2 regions of the Pseudoalteromonas sp. SCSIO_11900 genome follow, and region 2 is predicted to be linked to the other one. Evidence: predicted binding sites of a transcription regulator. Region 2 holds the regulator's gene; the other holds the start of a gene.
The links. The regulator FliA, encoded in region 2, starts transcription of late flagellar genes. The targets are predictions, from matches to a motif close to CTAAAGNTNNNNNNNNNNNNGCCGATA.
Positions count from the first base shown of each region.

Region 1: a site for FliA is predicted at 4,477-4,503, ahead of pomA (flagellar motor protein PomA). Genes of this name have one in related genera too.

Region 1 is NZ_KK070023.1:135,049-141,911, forward strand. Features, by position in the region: gene BG00_RS00620 (M20 metallopeptidase family protein) at 1-31, shown strand, start outside; gene BG00_RS00625 (DNA topoisomerase III) at 97-2,025, opposite strand; gene BG00_RS00630 (hypothetical protein) at 2,097-2,585, opposite strand; gene BG00_RS00635 (flagellar motor protein MotB) at 2,733-3,653, opposite strand; gene pomA (flagellar motor protein PomA) at 3,656-4,423, opposite strand; gene xseB (exodeoxyribonuclease VII small subunit) at 4,727-4,969, shown strand; gene ispA ((2E,6E)-farnesyl diphosphate synthase) at 4,972-5,859, shown strand; gene dxs (1-deoxy-D-xylulose-5-phosphate synthase) at 5,975-6,863, shown strand, end outside.
Region 2 is NZ_KK070023.1:1,718,543-1,725,405, forward strand. Features, by position in the region: gene flhA (flagellar biosynthesis protein FlhA) at 1-1,835, shown strand, start outside; gene flhF (flagellar biosynthesis GTPase FlhF) at 1,857-3,347, shown strand; gene BG00_RS07975 (MinD/ParA family ATP-binding protein) at 3,340-4,200, shown strand; gene BG00_RS07980 (RNA polymerase sigma factor FliA) at 4,227-4,937, shown strand; gene cheY (chemotaxis response regulator CheY) at 4,978-5,361, shown strand; gene BG00_RS07990 (protein phosphatase CheZ) at 5,378-6,145, shown strand; gene BG00_RS07995 (chemotaxis protein CheA) at 6,160-6,863, shown strand, end outside.

The DNA.
Region 1 (6,863 bases), 1.6 Mb from region 2:
TAACGCCGCTGTGGCACTATTCAATCAGTAACCTTCAACGCTATATGTAAGCCCTGCGATTAATTTACCGTAGGGCTTTTTTTATAACTCGACTTTTTATACGGCGCTTTTTTTGTACGTTTGGCAAAGCGCTTTTTTTGTACGTTTGGCAAAGCGCTTTTTAGGTGACGTTTTAGGTAACAGTGCAAATGCCTGACTATTGCAGTTCGCCGCTTGGCTTACAAAATTAGTTAAATCGGCTAATAAAGGTTGTATAAACTGCTGATAACTCATTGCTTGCTGTGCAATATCACCTAAACTCGACTCCCATTTTGCAGTTAAGTCGGGGCTTGATAACCCCTCTGGTAATACACTAATTAATGCCAGACCTGTTTCAGTTGCTTTAATTGCTTTTCCCTCACGTTTTAAAAAGCGACGTTTAAATAACAGCTCAATAATGCCTGCACGCGTTGCTTCTGTACCGAGGCCATCTGTTTCTTTTAATATTTTTTTGATTTGCAGGTCTTTTACATAACGGCTAATTCCCGTCATAGCAGCAAGTAAGGTTGCATCGGTAAAATGAGCCGGAGGAGATGTATGCTTTTGCACCACTTCACCTTTAGTACAAGTAAGTGCCATGCCTTTTTCTAAATAAGGTAATGTAGCTTCTTCTTTAAGTTCCGACTTACCCATGAGCAATTTAAAACCTAAGCTTACATCTTGCTTTGCACTTGCTTTAAATAAACCACCGGCTATGGTTACCTCTACTTTGCTTTCGTTATATATGTAGTCGGGATAAAACTGAATTAAATAGTGTCGACTTATTAACTGATAAATTTTTGCTTCATCATTGGCTAAACTCACACTTTTTAACTGTTTAGCTGTCGGCACAATGGCGTGATGAGCGGCCACTTTTGCATCATTAAAACATTTACTACGTTGTTTTGCATTTGCCTCATTTACCAGCTCTACTGACTGCCCACCATTTACGGCTATCGCTTTTAAAATAGCAGGTGCATCTTGGTGATGCTCTCTCGGTAAGTAACGGTTATCTGAGCGTGGGTAGGTAATTAATTTATGACGTTCATATAAAACTTGGCAAATATCGAGTACTTTTTGTGCTGGCATCCCAAAAGCTTTAGCAGCATCTATTTGTAAAGCAGATAAGTTATAAGGAAGAGGCGCGGTTTGTTTTTTTTGCTTTTGCTCAAGCGCTGTTACATTTGCGGGCTGATTAGCAATGCGTGAAGTCACATTTTCGGCTAAGGCTTTATTAAGTACTCTGCCCTCTTCATCTTGATATGGTTCGCACGCTTTACTCGGTATCCACTTAGCAGTAAATGATTGCTGCTCAGGTGTAACAAGATGAGCAAGTACTTCATAAAATGGTTTGGATACAAAATTTGCGATTTCATTATCACGATTTACAACTAAACCTAAAATAGGTGTTTGTACTCGCCCAACCGACAACACATTACCAAAGCCCGCTTTTTGCCCAGCTAGCGTATAAGCTCGCGTTAAATTCATACCAAACAACCAATCAGCACGAGACCGTGCTAAAGCAGATACACTTAAAGGGATAAAATCACGGTTAGCACACATACTATTTATTGACTTTTTAACTGCCGTTAAGTTTAAGTCACTGATCAATAAACGCTGAATATTTTGTTTTTTTGCTTGGCTGATTTTTGCTTGTTCTATAACTTCATCAACTAATAACTGGCCTTCACGGTCAGGATCGCCAGCATGTACAAGTGTTGTTGCTTTTTTGATTAGCTTTTTTAAAATAGTGAGTTGTTTACGAGTTTTAGGCTTTGCTTTAAGTTGCCAATGCTCAGGCACAATAGGTAAATGTTCAAACTGCCACTTTTTAAAACGCTCATCATAATCATCGGGTTCTGCTTGCTCAAGCAAATGACCTATGCACCAAGATACGCAATCACCATTTGCCACTTCAATATAGCCATCATGCTTTTTATGCGGTTTAGGAAGTGCGTCTGCAATAGCGCGACCCAAAGAGGGTTTTTCAGCAATATAAAGTTTCATAACATAGCTCTAACACTGTTCATATAAACAGTAGTCTAGCACATCATTTTAAACGAGGGGTATTTTTGTCGTTATAAGCTTAAAGCTTTATTTCGCTTATTAACAAAAATATATAAAAGCGGTAGATAACATATAACAACAGTAGCGATATTTATTAAGGGCATAAATGTTTGATACATAACAGTACTATACGATAAATCCCAAAGATGGCGATCTACTAAACGAAACAATTGCAGAATAGGGGCAGCAATAACCACAAGTTGGCCAAGTACACATTGCCACAAATGCACTTTATCTTTAAGACCCCAATAAGCAATAAGGGCCATCCAAGTAATATCTGTTAATGCCCATACAAGGTAACGGTATATATAAATACCATCATCAAACGCCATTAAACTTGAGTAGGTCACAGTGCCAAATAAGAAAAAAGCGGCGGTAATAACAACGAACCTAAGAGCTAAATAATCTTTGAGGATAAAGAATATAAAAATAGCCGGACTCAAAATAAGAACCCAGCTTTTACTTAATATACTTACAAAATACAAAAACCATTCAGGCAAACTAAATAACCTTACTTAACTTTTGTATCTTCATCAGTTCCATCGCCGTTACCAGGCATACTACAATACTTAGTCAACATATTCGCCCCATTACATTTGTTAATAATGTTGCACTCTACGCTAAAAAAGGTACATAGCCAAGTCATTCTATCTTACATCAATTGGCGCTGACTCTTTTGCCTTACCTTGTAAAATAGATATTTCTACACGGCGATTGCGTCTGCGATCTTCGCGGGAATCATTAGGTACTAAAGGTCGTGTTTCTGCACGCCCTACCACCATCATTCTGGTTTTATCAAAACCTGGAACTTTTTGTAATTCACTCGCTACCGCAACTGCGCGTTTAGAGGATAAATCCCAGTTATTAATGTAAAGCTCGTTGGATACCTGAAAATCATCCGTATGACCAGACACCGTAATTTCACCGGGTACATCTTTAAGTAATCGGCCAATATCTTGAATGATAGGTTTAAATTGTGGTTGTAAAAATGCACTCCCCGATGGAAACGAGCCATTTTCTCTAATACGAATTATGATTTGCTGCCCTAAAGATTCAAGCTCAATAGCCCCATCAATAATTTGTTTTTCAAGCTGTTGCGCAATTTTTTTAACTAAGTCATTTATTTGCTCTTGATCAGCAGCAGACACTGCCGTAGCTGCAGCAACTTCCTCTGAGGTACTGCTTGATTCACCACCTCGCTTTTCACCACGTTGCTCTTGACGTCCACCTGCGGAGCTTTCATCTCCCGCCTGAAACTCAAGCATTTGTTGAGTCATTTCAACCGTTTGTTGCTGAATGGTTTCTATAGGAGTTGGCTCAGGTTTACCCGGCGTAAACTCCATAGCAATAACAGATGTCCCTTTTGGAATGTCTTTTACCTCTATTTTATTTTGTACACCAAAAGCAAACTTCATTGAGCCCGCAATTTGTTTAAATTTAAGTACATCCATTTCAGAAAATGCGAGTAAAAGTACAAAAAAGCACATTAATAGCGACATTAAATCGGCAAATGTCCCCATCCATGCAGGTAACCCTGGAGGAGGGCATTTGCACTCTTCATCTGACATAATTATTCCTCAGTATTGACTGCGCGTTTTGATTCAGCTAGATAATTTTTCAAAATTCCTTCAATTACTTTAGGATTTTGGCCATCTTGGATGCCTAATACCGCATCTAAAATTAAGCGCTGATTCATGGCCTCTTCGTCTTTACGCAGTTCAAGTTTTACCTGAATAGGAATGGCGACAACATTCGCCAAAAATGCCCCATACAACGTTGTTAACAAGGCTACCGCCATTGCAGGTCCGATTGCTTTTGGATCATCCATGTTCGAGAGCATAGCCACTAAGCCTATCAACGTACCGATCATCCCCATTGCGGGAGCAATATCACCTAGCGACTTAAATAAGCTTGCGCCCATTTCATGACGAGTCGTCGTCAGGGAAATATCTTTTTGTAATGTTGCACGCACAACATCCGCATCATGCCCATCCACGAGCATATCAACGCCTTTGCGCATGAATGGATTTGGAATTTCGGCTTCTTCTAAGGCTAAAAACCCGCCTTTTCGGGCAGAATCTGCTAGCTCAACCGCCTTTTCAATTAACGCTTCAGGGGGTTCAATTTTAAACATAAACGCTTTTGCACATACTTTACCAATGCCAAGAAATTGCGACATGGTAAAATTAGATAAAACGATAAAAAGGGAACCACCAAATACGATAACCACAGAAGGGGTATTGTAAAACATAGCGACTTCACCGCTACTACTCATAAACATGGACATGACAATTAAGCCAATTGCGCCAAGGATCCCAATAATGGTTGCTAAATCCACATTCCCTCCAAAGGTTTTATATTTTTTCTTCGCAAGCGTTGTTATTAATTGTTTATCGGCAAGATACTGAAATACTTAAGTGATTTTTATGATAAACGGTAAAATTACGATTAGTCCTATTTTAGATCAACATAGGTAATCAACCTAATTAATCAAAATTAATAATTTTAAAAAATAACGTTGAAACGCAATAAAACCCAATCAACAGCATTTATCTATCAAAAAACAATATCATTCTTTGACCTAGTTTAGCATTCCCCCTAAAATTGGCGTCTAAATTTATTATGTAAGTTGAAAATAAAGATGGCGACTAAAAAACCTGAAAATTTAAGTTTCGAACAAGCACTAGAAGAGCTAACAACAATTGTCAGTGAAATGGAACAAGGTGATTTATCGCTTGAACAGTCTTTAAAGCAATTTGAGCGAGGTATTGCACTTGCGAGCGCATCTTCAGGCAAACTTCAACAAGCTGAGCAAAAGGTGTCGATATTAATGGGTAATGACGAAAAAGCACCGCTTACTCAGTTTGATAACGATTTGGAATAATTGTGAGCATAAAAGAACAAATAAAGCTCGCTCAAGATGATGTAGTCAATACACTCAACCTTTATTTCGAACAACCACTTGAAAGCGACAACACCATAAAAGAAGCCACACATTACAGTCTAATGAATGGCGGGAAGAGATTACGCCCTTTTTTGGTTTATACCACAGGCAAAATGCTCGGTGCTGAAAAACGTGATTTAGATGTGCTGGCAGCAGCCATTGAATGCATTCATAGTTATTCATTAGTGCATGACGATTTACCTGCGATGGATGATGACGACTTACGCCGTGGTCGCCCTACTTGCCATATTGTATACGGTGAAGCACAAGCGATTTTAGCTGGAGATGCACTGCAAACTTTAGCATTTGAACTTATTGCCAAGCATAAATTTAAATGCTCGACTGAAGCACAATTAAAAATGATCGCAGCATTAGCGCATGCTTCGGGGTTACAAGGTATGGTTGCCGGACAAGGCCGTGATATTGCAGCAACCGATAAGGTTATTACTGTTGATGAGTTAGAACGTATTCATAAACTTAAAACCGGTGCGCTAATAAATTGTGCGATTACTCTTGGTGCACTGTGTGCTCCTAATACGAGCCAACAAACTTTAGATAACTTATCAACTTTTGGATACGCTATAGGGCTTGCATTTCAGGTTCATGACGATATTTTAGATGTTGAGGGCGATACGCTTACTTTAGGCAAGCCACAAGGGTCAGATATTGCAGCGAATAAAGCGACATACCCCGCTTTATTAGGTATGCTAGGCGCTAAGCAAAAAGCACAAAATTTAATACAACAAGCCCATGAGGCATTAGCTAACATTGACGCAGACACAACAGATTTAGCGGCATTGGCAAACTATTTAATTGAACGTGACCATTAAACATGGCTAAACCGTATTAAATCTTAGAACAAAATTATTACTGAATATTAAGTCGCCTTTTAAACCTCGTTTGTTTTGAGGAGGGTTAATATTAGCGAAGGATATATAAAAAACCATGACACTTGATAGCAGCAAGTATCCATTACTTGATTTGGTGAACGAACCAGCCCACTTGCGAGAGTTAGCACAAGATAAGCTTCCTGCATTTAGCCATGAATTGCGTGACTATTTAGTCAATTCGGTATCGCAAAGTAGCGGTCATTTAGCGTCTGGTTTAGGAACCGTAGAACTTACCGTTGCATTACATTATGTATACAACACACCCGATGACCGTTTGGTCTGGGATGTGGGCCATCAAGCTTATCCGCATAAAATACTGACTGGCCGCCGTGACCAAATGCATACCATTCGCCAAAAAGACGGATTGCACCCTTTCCCTTTTAGAGATGAAAGTGAATACGATACCTTTAGTGTTGGCCATTCAAGTACCTCAATTTCTGCGGCGCTGGGTATGTCCATTGCTGCGCAAAAAGAAGGCAAAGGGCGTAAAACAGTCGCGGTAATCGGCGATGGCGCAATTACTGCGGGTATGGCCTTTGAAGCAATGAACCACCTTGGCGATGTTAAATCAGACATGCTGATCATTTTGAACGATAACGAAATGTCGATATCTGAAAACGTCGGTGCGTTAACCAATCATTTTGCGCGTATTTTATCAGGTAGCTTTTATACCAACATCCGCGAAGGCAGTAAAAAGCTGCTCTCTGGTGTACCGCCGGTAAAAGAGCTTGCCAGCCGTATGGAAGAACATATTAAAGGGATGATGATCCCGGGTACTTTTTTTGAAGAATTAGGTCTAAATTACATTGGCCCAATTGATGGACATGATGTGAATATGTTGGTTGATACGCTGCGCAATATGCGTAACTTAAAAGGCCCACAGCTTTTACATATAAAAACCCAAAAAGGCAAAGGTTATAAGCCTGCCGAAGCCGATCCGATTG
Region 2 (6,863 bases):
CTCGGGTGGTACTACTTGAGGGTCATAACGGTGGTGATGCTGCTGGTAAAGTCATTGAAGCATTTGGCTCGGTGGTGATTGGTGGTAACTACGCCGTGGGTTTAGTGGTGTTTTTAATTCTGATCATCATTAACTTTGTGGTAATTACCAAAGGTGCAGGACGTATTTCAGAAGTATCAGCGCGTTTTACTCTAGATGCTATGCCAGGTAAGCAAATGGCCATAGATGCAGATATGAATGCTGGCTTTATTAGTGCGGAGCAAGCCAGAGAGCGTCGTGATGAAGTAACCCGTGAAGCTGACTTTTATGGTTCTATGGATGGTGCCAGTAAATTTGTAAAAGGCGATGCTATTGCTGGCATAGTCATTTTAGTGATCAATATTGTGGGTGGCTTATTTGTTGGCATGATCCAACATGATTTAAGTTTTTCACGCGCTATGGAAGTGTACACACTATTGACCATTGGTGATGGCTTAGTCGCGCAATTACCTTCATTACTACTTTCAATTGGTACTGCGATTGTTGTAACCCGTCAAAATGAATCGCACAATATGGGCGATCAGTTTAAGAAGCAATTAGGTAACGAAAAGTCATTATTTATTGCCTCTGGTATCCTCATCACTATGGGTTTAGTCCCAGGTATGCCGCATATTGCATTTTTAAGTTTAGGGGCGCTTTTAGGTTACCTTGCATACTACACCCAGCAAAACAAACTGAAATTAGCCGCAGCAGAAGCGGAAGAAGCCGAAAATGCGGCCTCAGGTACCGGAATTGCGGCTAAACAAGAGCAAAAAGAACTAGGTTGGGATGATGTTCAACAAGTTGATGTTATTGGCTTAGAAGTCGGTTACCGACTCATTCCTCTCGTTGACCAATCACAAGGTGGCGAGCTGTTAAACCGTATTAAAGGAGTGCGTAAAAAACTATCTCAAGAGCTGGGCTTTTTAGTGCCGCCGGTGCATATACGCGATAATCTAGAACTCGACCCAAATGCATACCGCATAACCATGATGGGTGTATCAAGTGGTGAGGGTGAGCTTAAACATGGTGATGAATTAGCGATTAACCCAGGCCAAGTATTTGGCCCGATCAAAGGCATTGAAACTAAAGATCCTGCGTTTGGTTTAGATGCAGTTTGGATAAAACCTGCTCAAAAAGATGAAGCACAGTCTTTAGGTTACACCGTAGTTGATTCAGCAACCGTTGTGGCCACTCATATTAGTCAGTTACTCACTAATAGCGCCGCATTATTACTCGGACATGAAGAAGTACAAAACTTATTAGATATGTTAGGTAAAAGTCACCCTCGCTTAGTTGAAGGGCTAGTACCTGAGGTATTACCACTAACCACCATCGTTAAAGTACTACAAAATTTATTAAATGAAGGGGTAGCAATACGAGATATGCGCTCAATTGTTCAAACCCTTGTTGAGTATGGCCCTCGTAGCCAAGACCCAGATGTATTAACGGCTGCAGTGAGAATATCGTTGCGTAGATTAATCGTTCAAGATGCTGTTGGTATGTCTTCTGAAATCCCTGTCATAACCTTGGCGCCTGAGTTGGAACAGATGTTGCATCAGTCACTTCAAAATGCAGGTGATGAAGGTGCCGGAATAGAACCAGGGCTTGCTGATAGACTTCAAACATCATTGAATGAAGCGCATCAAAATCAAGAAATGGCCGGTGAACCTTCAATATTGCTAACGTCAGGAATGTTACGCACTGTGTTATCTCGATTTGTTAAATACACCATTCCAGGATTGCGGGTGATGTCTTATCAAGAGATACCAGATGAAAGACAGATCAAGATTGTCAGCTCTGTAGGCCAACAATAAGATTTTAAAGGGGTTTGAATTATGAAAATTAAACGTTTTTTTGCTAAAGACATGCGCACTGCACTAAAAGAAGTCAAAGAAGAGTTGGGTGTTGATGCGGTTATTATGTCAAATAAAAAACTAGCTAATGGCGTTGAAATTGTTGCTGCAGTTGATTACGACAAAGCAGCGACAAAACCGCCAGAGCAGCCTCAAAGTCAACCTGCTGCAAGCGCTTCATTTGCACATACTGAGCAAAGTTCACATAATTTTGTTAAACCAGAACCGCAACGCGCTCAACCTAAGCCACAAGCAAAGGTTGCAGATAGCTTACAAGCCTTACTAGAGCGTCAGTCTCCACGTCCTCGTTCAGCAGAGCTTGCTTCAATGTTTTCACACTCTGGTATTGACACATCTGGCCACTATCAAGAACAAGAGCTTGTGCAATCACGACCTAAAAATATGTTTGAACGTGAACAAAGCGTGCCAGTGCGTCCTCGCACCCAAGCCGATAGCTTAGGTTTTGACGACTTAGACAGTGGCTTTGACGATTTAGATTCACCTAGCGCACCGGGTCAGCAAACAATGCATAAAGAATCCAGTGACATCAGCACAATGCGTGAAGAAATGAACGCAATTCGTCAACTATTAGAGCACCAAGTATCAGGTTTAATGCAGCAAGATATGGCACGTCGCGATCCGACCCGTGCATGTATGATTGACCGCTTAGTCGGTATGGGGATAGAGAAAAATGTTGCTGAGCAAATGGCATGTTTTGTACCAGACGATGTGTCTCGCCAACAAGGCTGGAAAGCTTTATTGAACATGGTTGAAGATCAAATGCAAACCACGAACAACGAAATACTTCGCCAAGGCGGTGTTTTTGCGTTAGTCGGGCCTACTGGCGTGGGTAAAACCACCACAGTTGCAAAACTGGCAGCATTGGGTGCACAAAAATACGGTGCCGATAAAGTAGCGCTTATTACTACCGATACCTACCGTATTGGTGCTTATGAGCAGCTAGCAACGTATGGTCGTATTATAGGTTGTGGCGTTAAACAAGTTAAAGATGCAAATGAATTAGCAGAAGTTTTATATCATTTACGAAATAAACGTCTAGTTTTAATTGATACAGCGGGAATGAGTCAACGTGATTTACGCTTAACCGAGCAGTTAAACACCTTGATGCGTAATCAGCGTGTTGATATACGTAGTTATTTAGTATTAAGTGCGACGGCGCAAATTAATGTATTGCAAGAAACAGTAAGGCACTTTAAAAAAGTACAGCTAAGTGGATGTATTTTTACTAAACTTGATGAGTCATTGAGTTTAGGTGAGATTATTAGTATTGCGATTCAAAATCGTCTCCCAATAGGGTATCTTACTAACGGTCAGCGAGTACCAGAAGATATTAGAGTGGCAAATGCCGAAAAACTAGTAAAAAAAGCTGAGCAATTGTATTTAAAAAGAATAAAAGCACAACAATCACGACACCAATCAGTGGCGTCGAGCACAGTAGAGATGTATGATTAACACAGTTTTAGATCAAGCAAGCGGCCTTCGCAAAATGAGCAAGAATAATAATAACGGCGTAAAAGTTATCGCTGTCACCGGCGGCAAAGGTGGAGTGGGTAAAACGAACGTATCCCTTAATACAGCAATCGCGTTAGGCCAACAAGGCAAACGTGTGCTTGTACTAGATGCTGATTTAGGATTAGCGAATTGTGATGTGATGCTTGGACTGCGCGTTGAGCGTAATTTATCTCATGTTTTATCGGGCGAATGTGAACTTGATGATATTTTAGTCGAAGGTCCCGCAGGCATAAAAATAGTGCCTGCAACATCGGGTTCGCAAAGTATGGTTGAGTTATCACCCTCAGAGCACGCTGGACTTATTCGTGCATTTAGTGAACTTAACACCGACTTTGATATTTTAATTGTTGATACCGCTGCGGGTATTTCCGATATGGTGCTGAGTTTTTCTCGCGCAGCGCAAGATGTGCTTGTGGTGGTATGTGATGAGCCTACATCAATTACCGATGCCTATGCTTTAATTAAAGTACTTAGCCGTGAGCACGGCGTTTATAAATTTAAAATTGTTGCCAATATGGTGCGCAGTTTACGCGAAGGGCAGGAATTGTTTGCAAAACTTTCAAAGGTTACCGACCGATTTTTAGATATATCAATGGAGTTGGTTGCAACGGTTCCATATGATGAAAATATGCGCAAATCAACGCGCCGCCAAAAAGTAATTGTTGAGATTTTTCCTGGGTCGCCTGCTGCAATTGCTTTTAAAACACTGGCTACAAAAATTGCTAAGTGGCCAACACCTAGCCAAGCCTCGGGTCATTTAGAGTTCTTCATTGAGAAACTAGTTAGTAACTAACAATGACAATACCGGTGAATAGAGTTATGGGATATCAGTCAACACAGAATTTAAATATGATTGTTGAAAAGCATGCCTCATTAGTCAAAAAAGTGGCGTGCCATTTAATTGCTCGTTTACCGGCCAGTGTGCAGCTAGATGATTTAATTCAATCGGGTATGATTGGTTTAATTGAAGCTTCAAAAAACTTTGATGCAAGCAAAGGTGCAAGCTTTGAAACCTTCGCCGGTATTCGTATTCGTGGTGCGATGATAGACGAAATGCGCCGAGGCGATTGGGTTCCACGTTCAGTTCACAGAAAAAGCCGTTTGGTTGCAGAGACTATTGTTGCGCTTGAGAACAGTTTAAACCGTGAACCTAAAGATAGTGAAGTTGCTGAAAAACTTGAAATTTCGCTAAATGAGTATCATCATATTTTAAACGATGTAAATGTAAGCAAAGTGTTAGGCATTGAAGACCTTGGTATAGATGACGATGTGATTACACCCCATGGCCAAGATTTAGCACTAGACAAACCGTTTAATAATGTTAAAAATGAACGGTTTAATGAGTCTTTACTCAGTGCAATAAAGTCGTTACCGGAGAAAGATGCAATGGTGCTTTCTTTGTACTATAACGATGAGATGAATTTAAAAGAAATTGGGCATATACTCGATGTAAGTGAATCGCGTGTAAGTCAGATACATGGTCAGGCGATGATTAAGCTTAAAGCAAAAATCAATGACTGGATAAACTAGAAGTAAGTAAATAAAGGTTCAGGCCTCACTGGAGGATGTTTTGGATAAAAACATTAAAATTCTTGTTGTTGATGATTTCTCAACAATGAGACGTATTATTAAAAATCTGTTGCGCGATTTAGGTTTTACCAATGTTCAAGAAGCAGATGACGGGTCAACTGCTTTGCCTATGTTGCAAAATCAAGCGTTTGATTTTGTTGTAACAGATTGGAATATGCCAGGCATGCAAGGTATTGATCTTTTAAGGGCAATTCGAGCGGATGAAAAATTAAAGCATATTCCTGTTTTAATGGTTACAGCAGAAGCTAAAAAAGAACAAATAATTGCTGCGGCCCAAGCAGGTGTTAATGGTTATATTGTTAAACCATTTACTGCAAGTACATTGAAAACTAAATTAGAAAAAGTGTTCGAACGCTTAGGTTAATGAGAGGGAGAGGCTTATGTCAGCACCTGCTGCGCCTCAGATTACTTTAGAACAAGCTCGCCAGTTAGTTGTTTTTTTAGAAAATGGTGAGCAAGATAAAGCGAATCAGTTAATTTTAGAAACAGCTTCACAAGAGCAATCACATTTATTTGCTGAGGTGGGAAAGTTGACTCGTCAACTGCACGAAGCTTTAAAAAGTTTCGAGTTAGACACGCGTTTAACAGACATTACCACTGATGCCATCCCTGACGCAAAAAAACGCCTTAACTATGTCATGGAAATGACAGAAAACGCAGCCAATAAGACAATGGATGCGGTTGAAGCAAGCTTACCATTAGCACAAGAAATCGCTGACGAAATAGCTGATATCAAGCCAACGTGGGATCGTTTAATGAACCGCGAAATAGAGCTTGGTGAGTTTAAATCACTTTGCCATAGTATTGATAAGTTTATGAGCAGTTCTCATCACAAAACCGATGAGTTACAAATGCTGATGACTAATGTGCTGATGGCTCAAGACTATCAAGATTTAACCGGTCAGGTTATTCGCCGTGTTATTGAACTTGTCCGTGAAGTTGAAGAAAGTTTAATTCACCTTTTAACTGCATTTGCAGCGCAAGGTGGTGAGGCTGAACCAACTGAACAACCAGAAAAAATAGAAGATCCCATTGTTGCACAAACACTAGCAGGTCCCGAAGGGCCTATTATTGATAAAGAATCGCGTAATGATGTTGTATCTGATCAAGATGAAGTTGATGATCTATTATCAAGTTTGGGCTTCTAATAGGGGAGTACTGCATGAGCTTTGAAGTCGATGAAGATATTTTACAAGACTTTTTAGTAGAGGCCGGAGAAATCCTTGAGCTTTTATCTGAACAGTTAGTAGAACTGGAAAACAATCCAGATGATACTGAGCTACTAAACGCAATATTTCGCGGTTTTCACACTGTAAAGGGTGGCGCTGGCTTTTTGGCTATGACAGAGCTTGTTGATGCATGTCATGGTGCTGAAAATGTGTTTGATTTACTGCGCCAAGGTGTAAGAACAGTTAACTCTGAATTAATGGATGTGATTTTACAAGCACTGGACACCATTAATGAAATGTTTGCCACGATTAAAAATCGTGACCAGCCAGAGCCTGCGGATCCAGAATTACTTGCTGTACTTCACAAACTTGGGCAGCCACCGACAGCAGAAGAGCTTGCCGGCGATTCTGTGGTTGAAGATATAGCTCCTGTGGAAACTCCATCGGTAGAGCCTGAACCAGTTGCAGAGCAACCGAGCAACGATGCTATAGAAGACCCGTTTGCTTTTGATGAATTATTTAGCGGCCCAGATAGCAGCAGTACTGAGTCTCAGGTTGATGAAATAACCGAAGACGAATTCGAAAGCCTACTTGATGAACTTCATGGAAAAGGGCAAGCCCCACAAGAAAAACAATCATCATCAAGTGACAATGATGTCAGTGGTGATATAACTGACGATGAATTCGAAAGCCTACT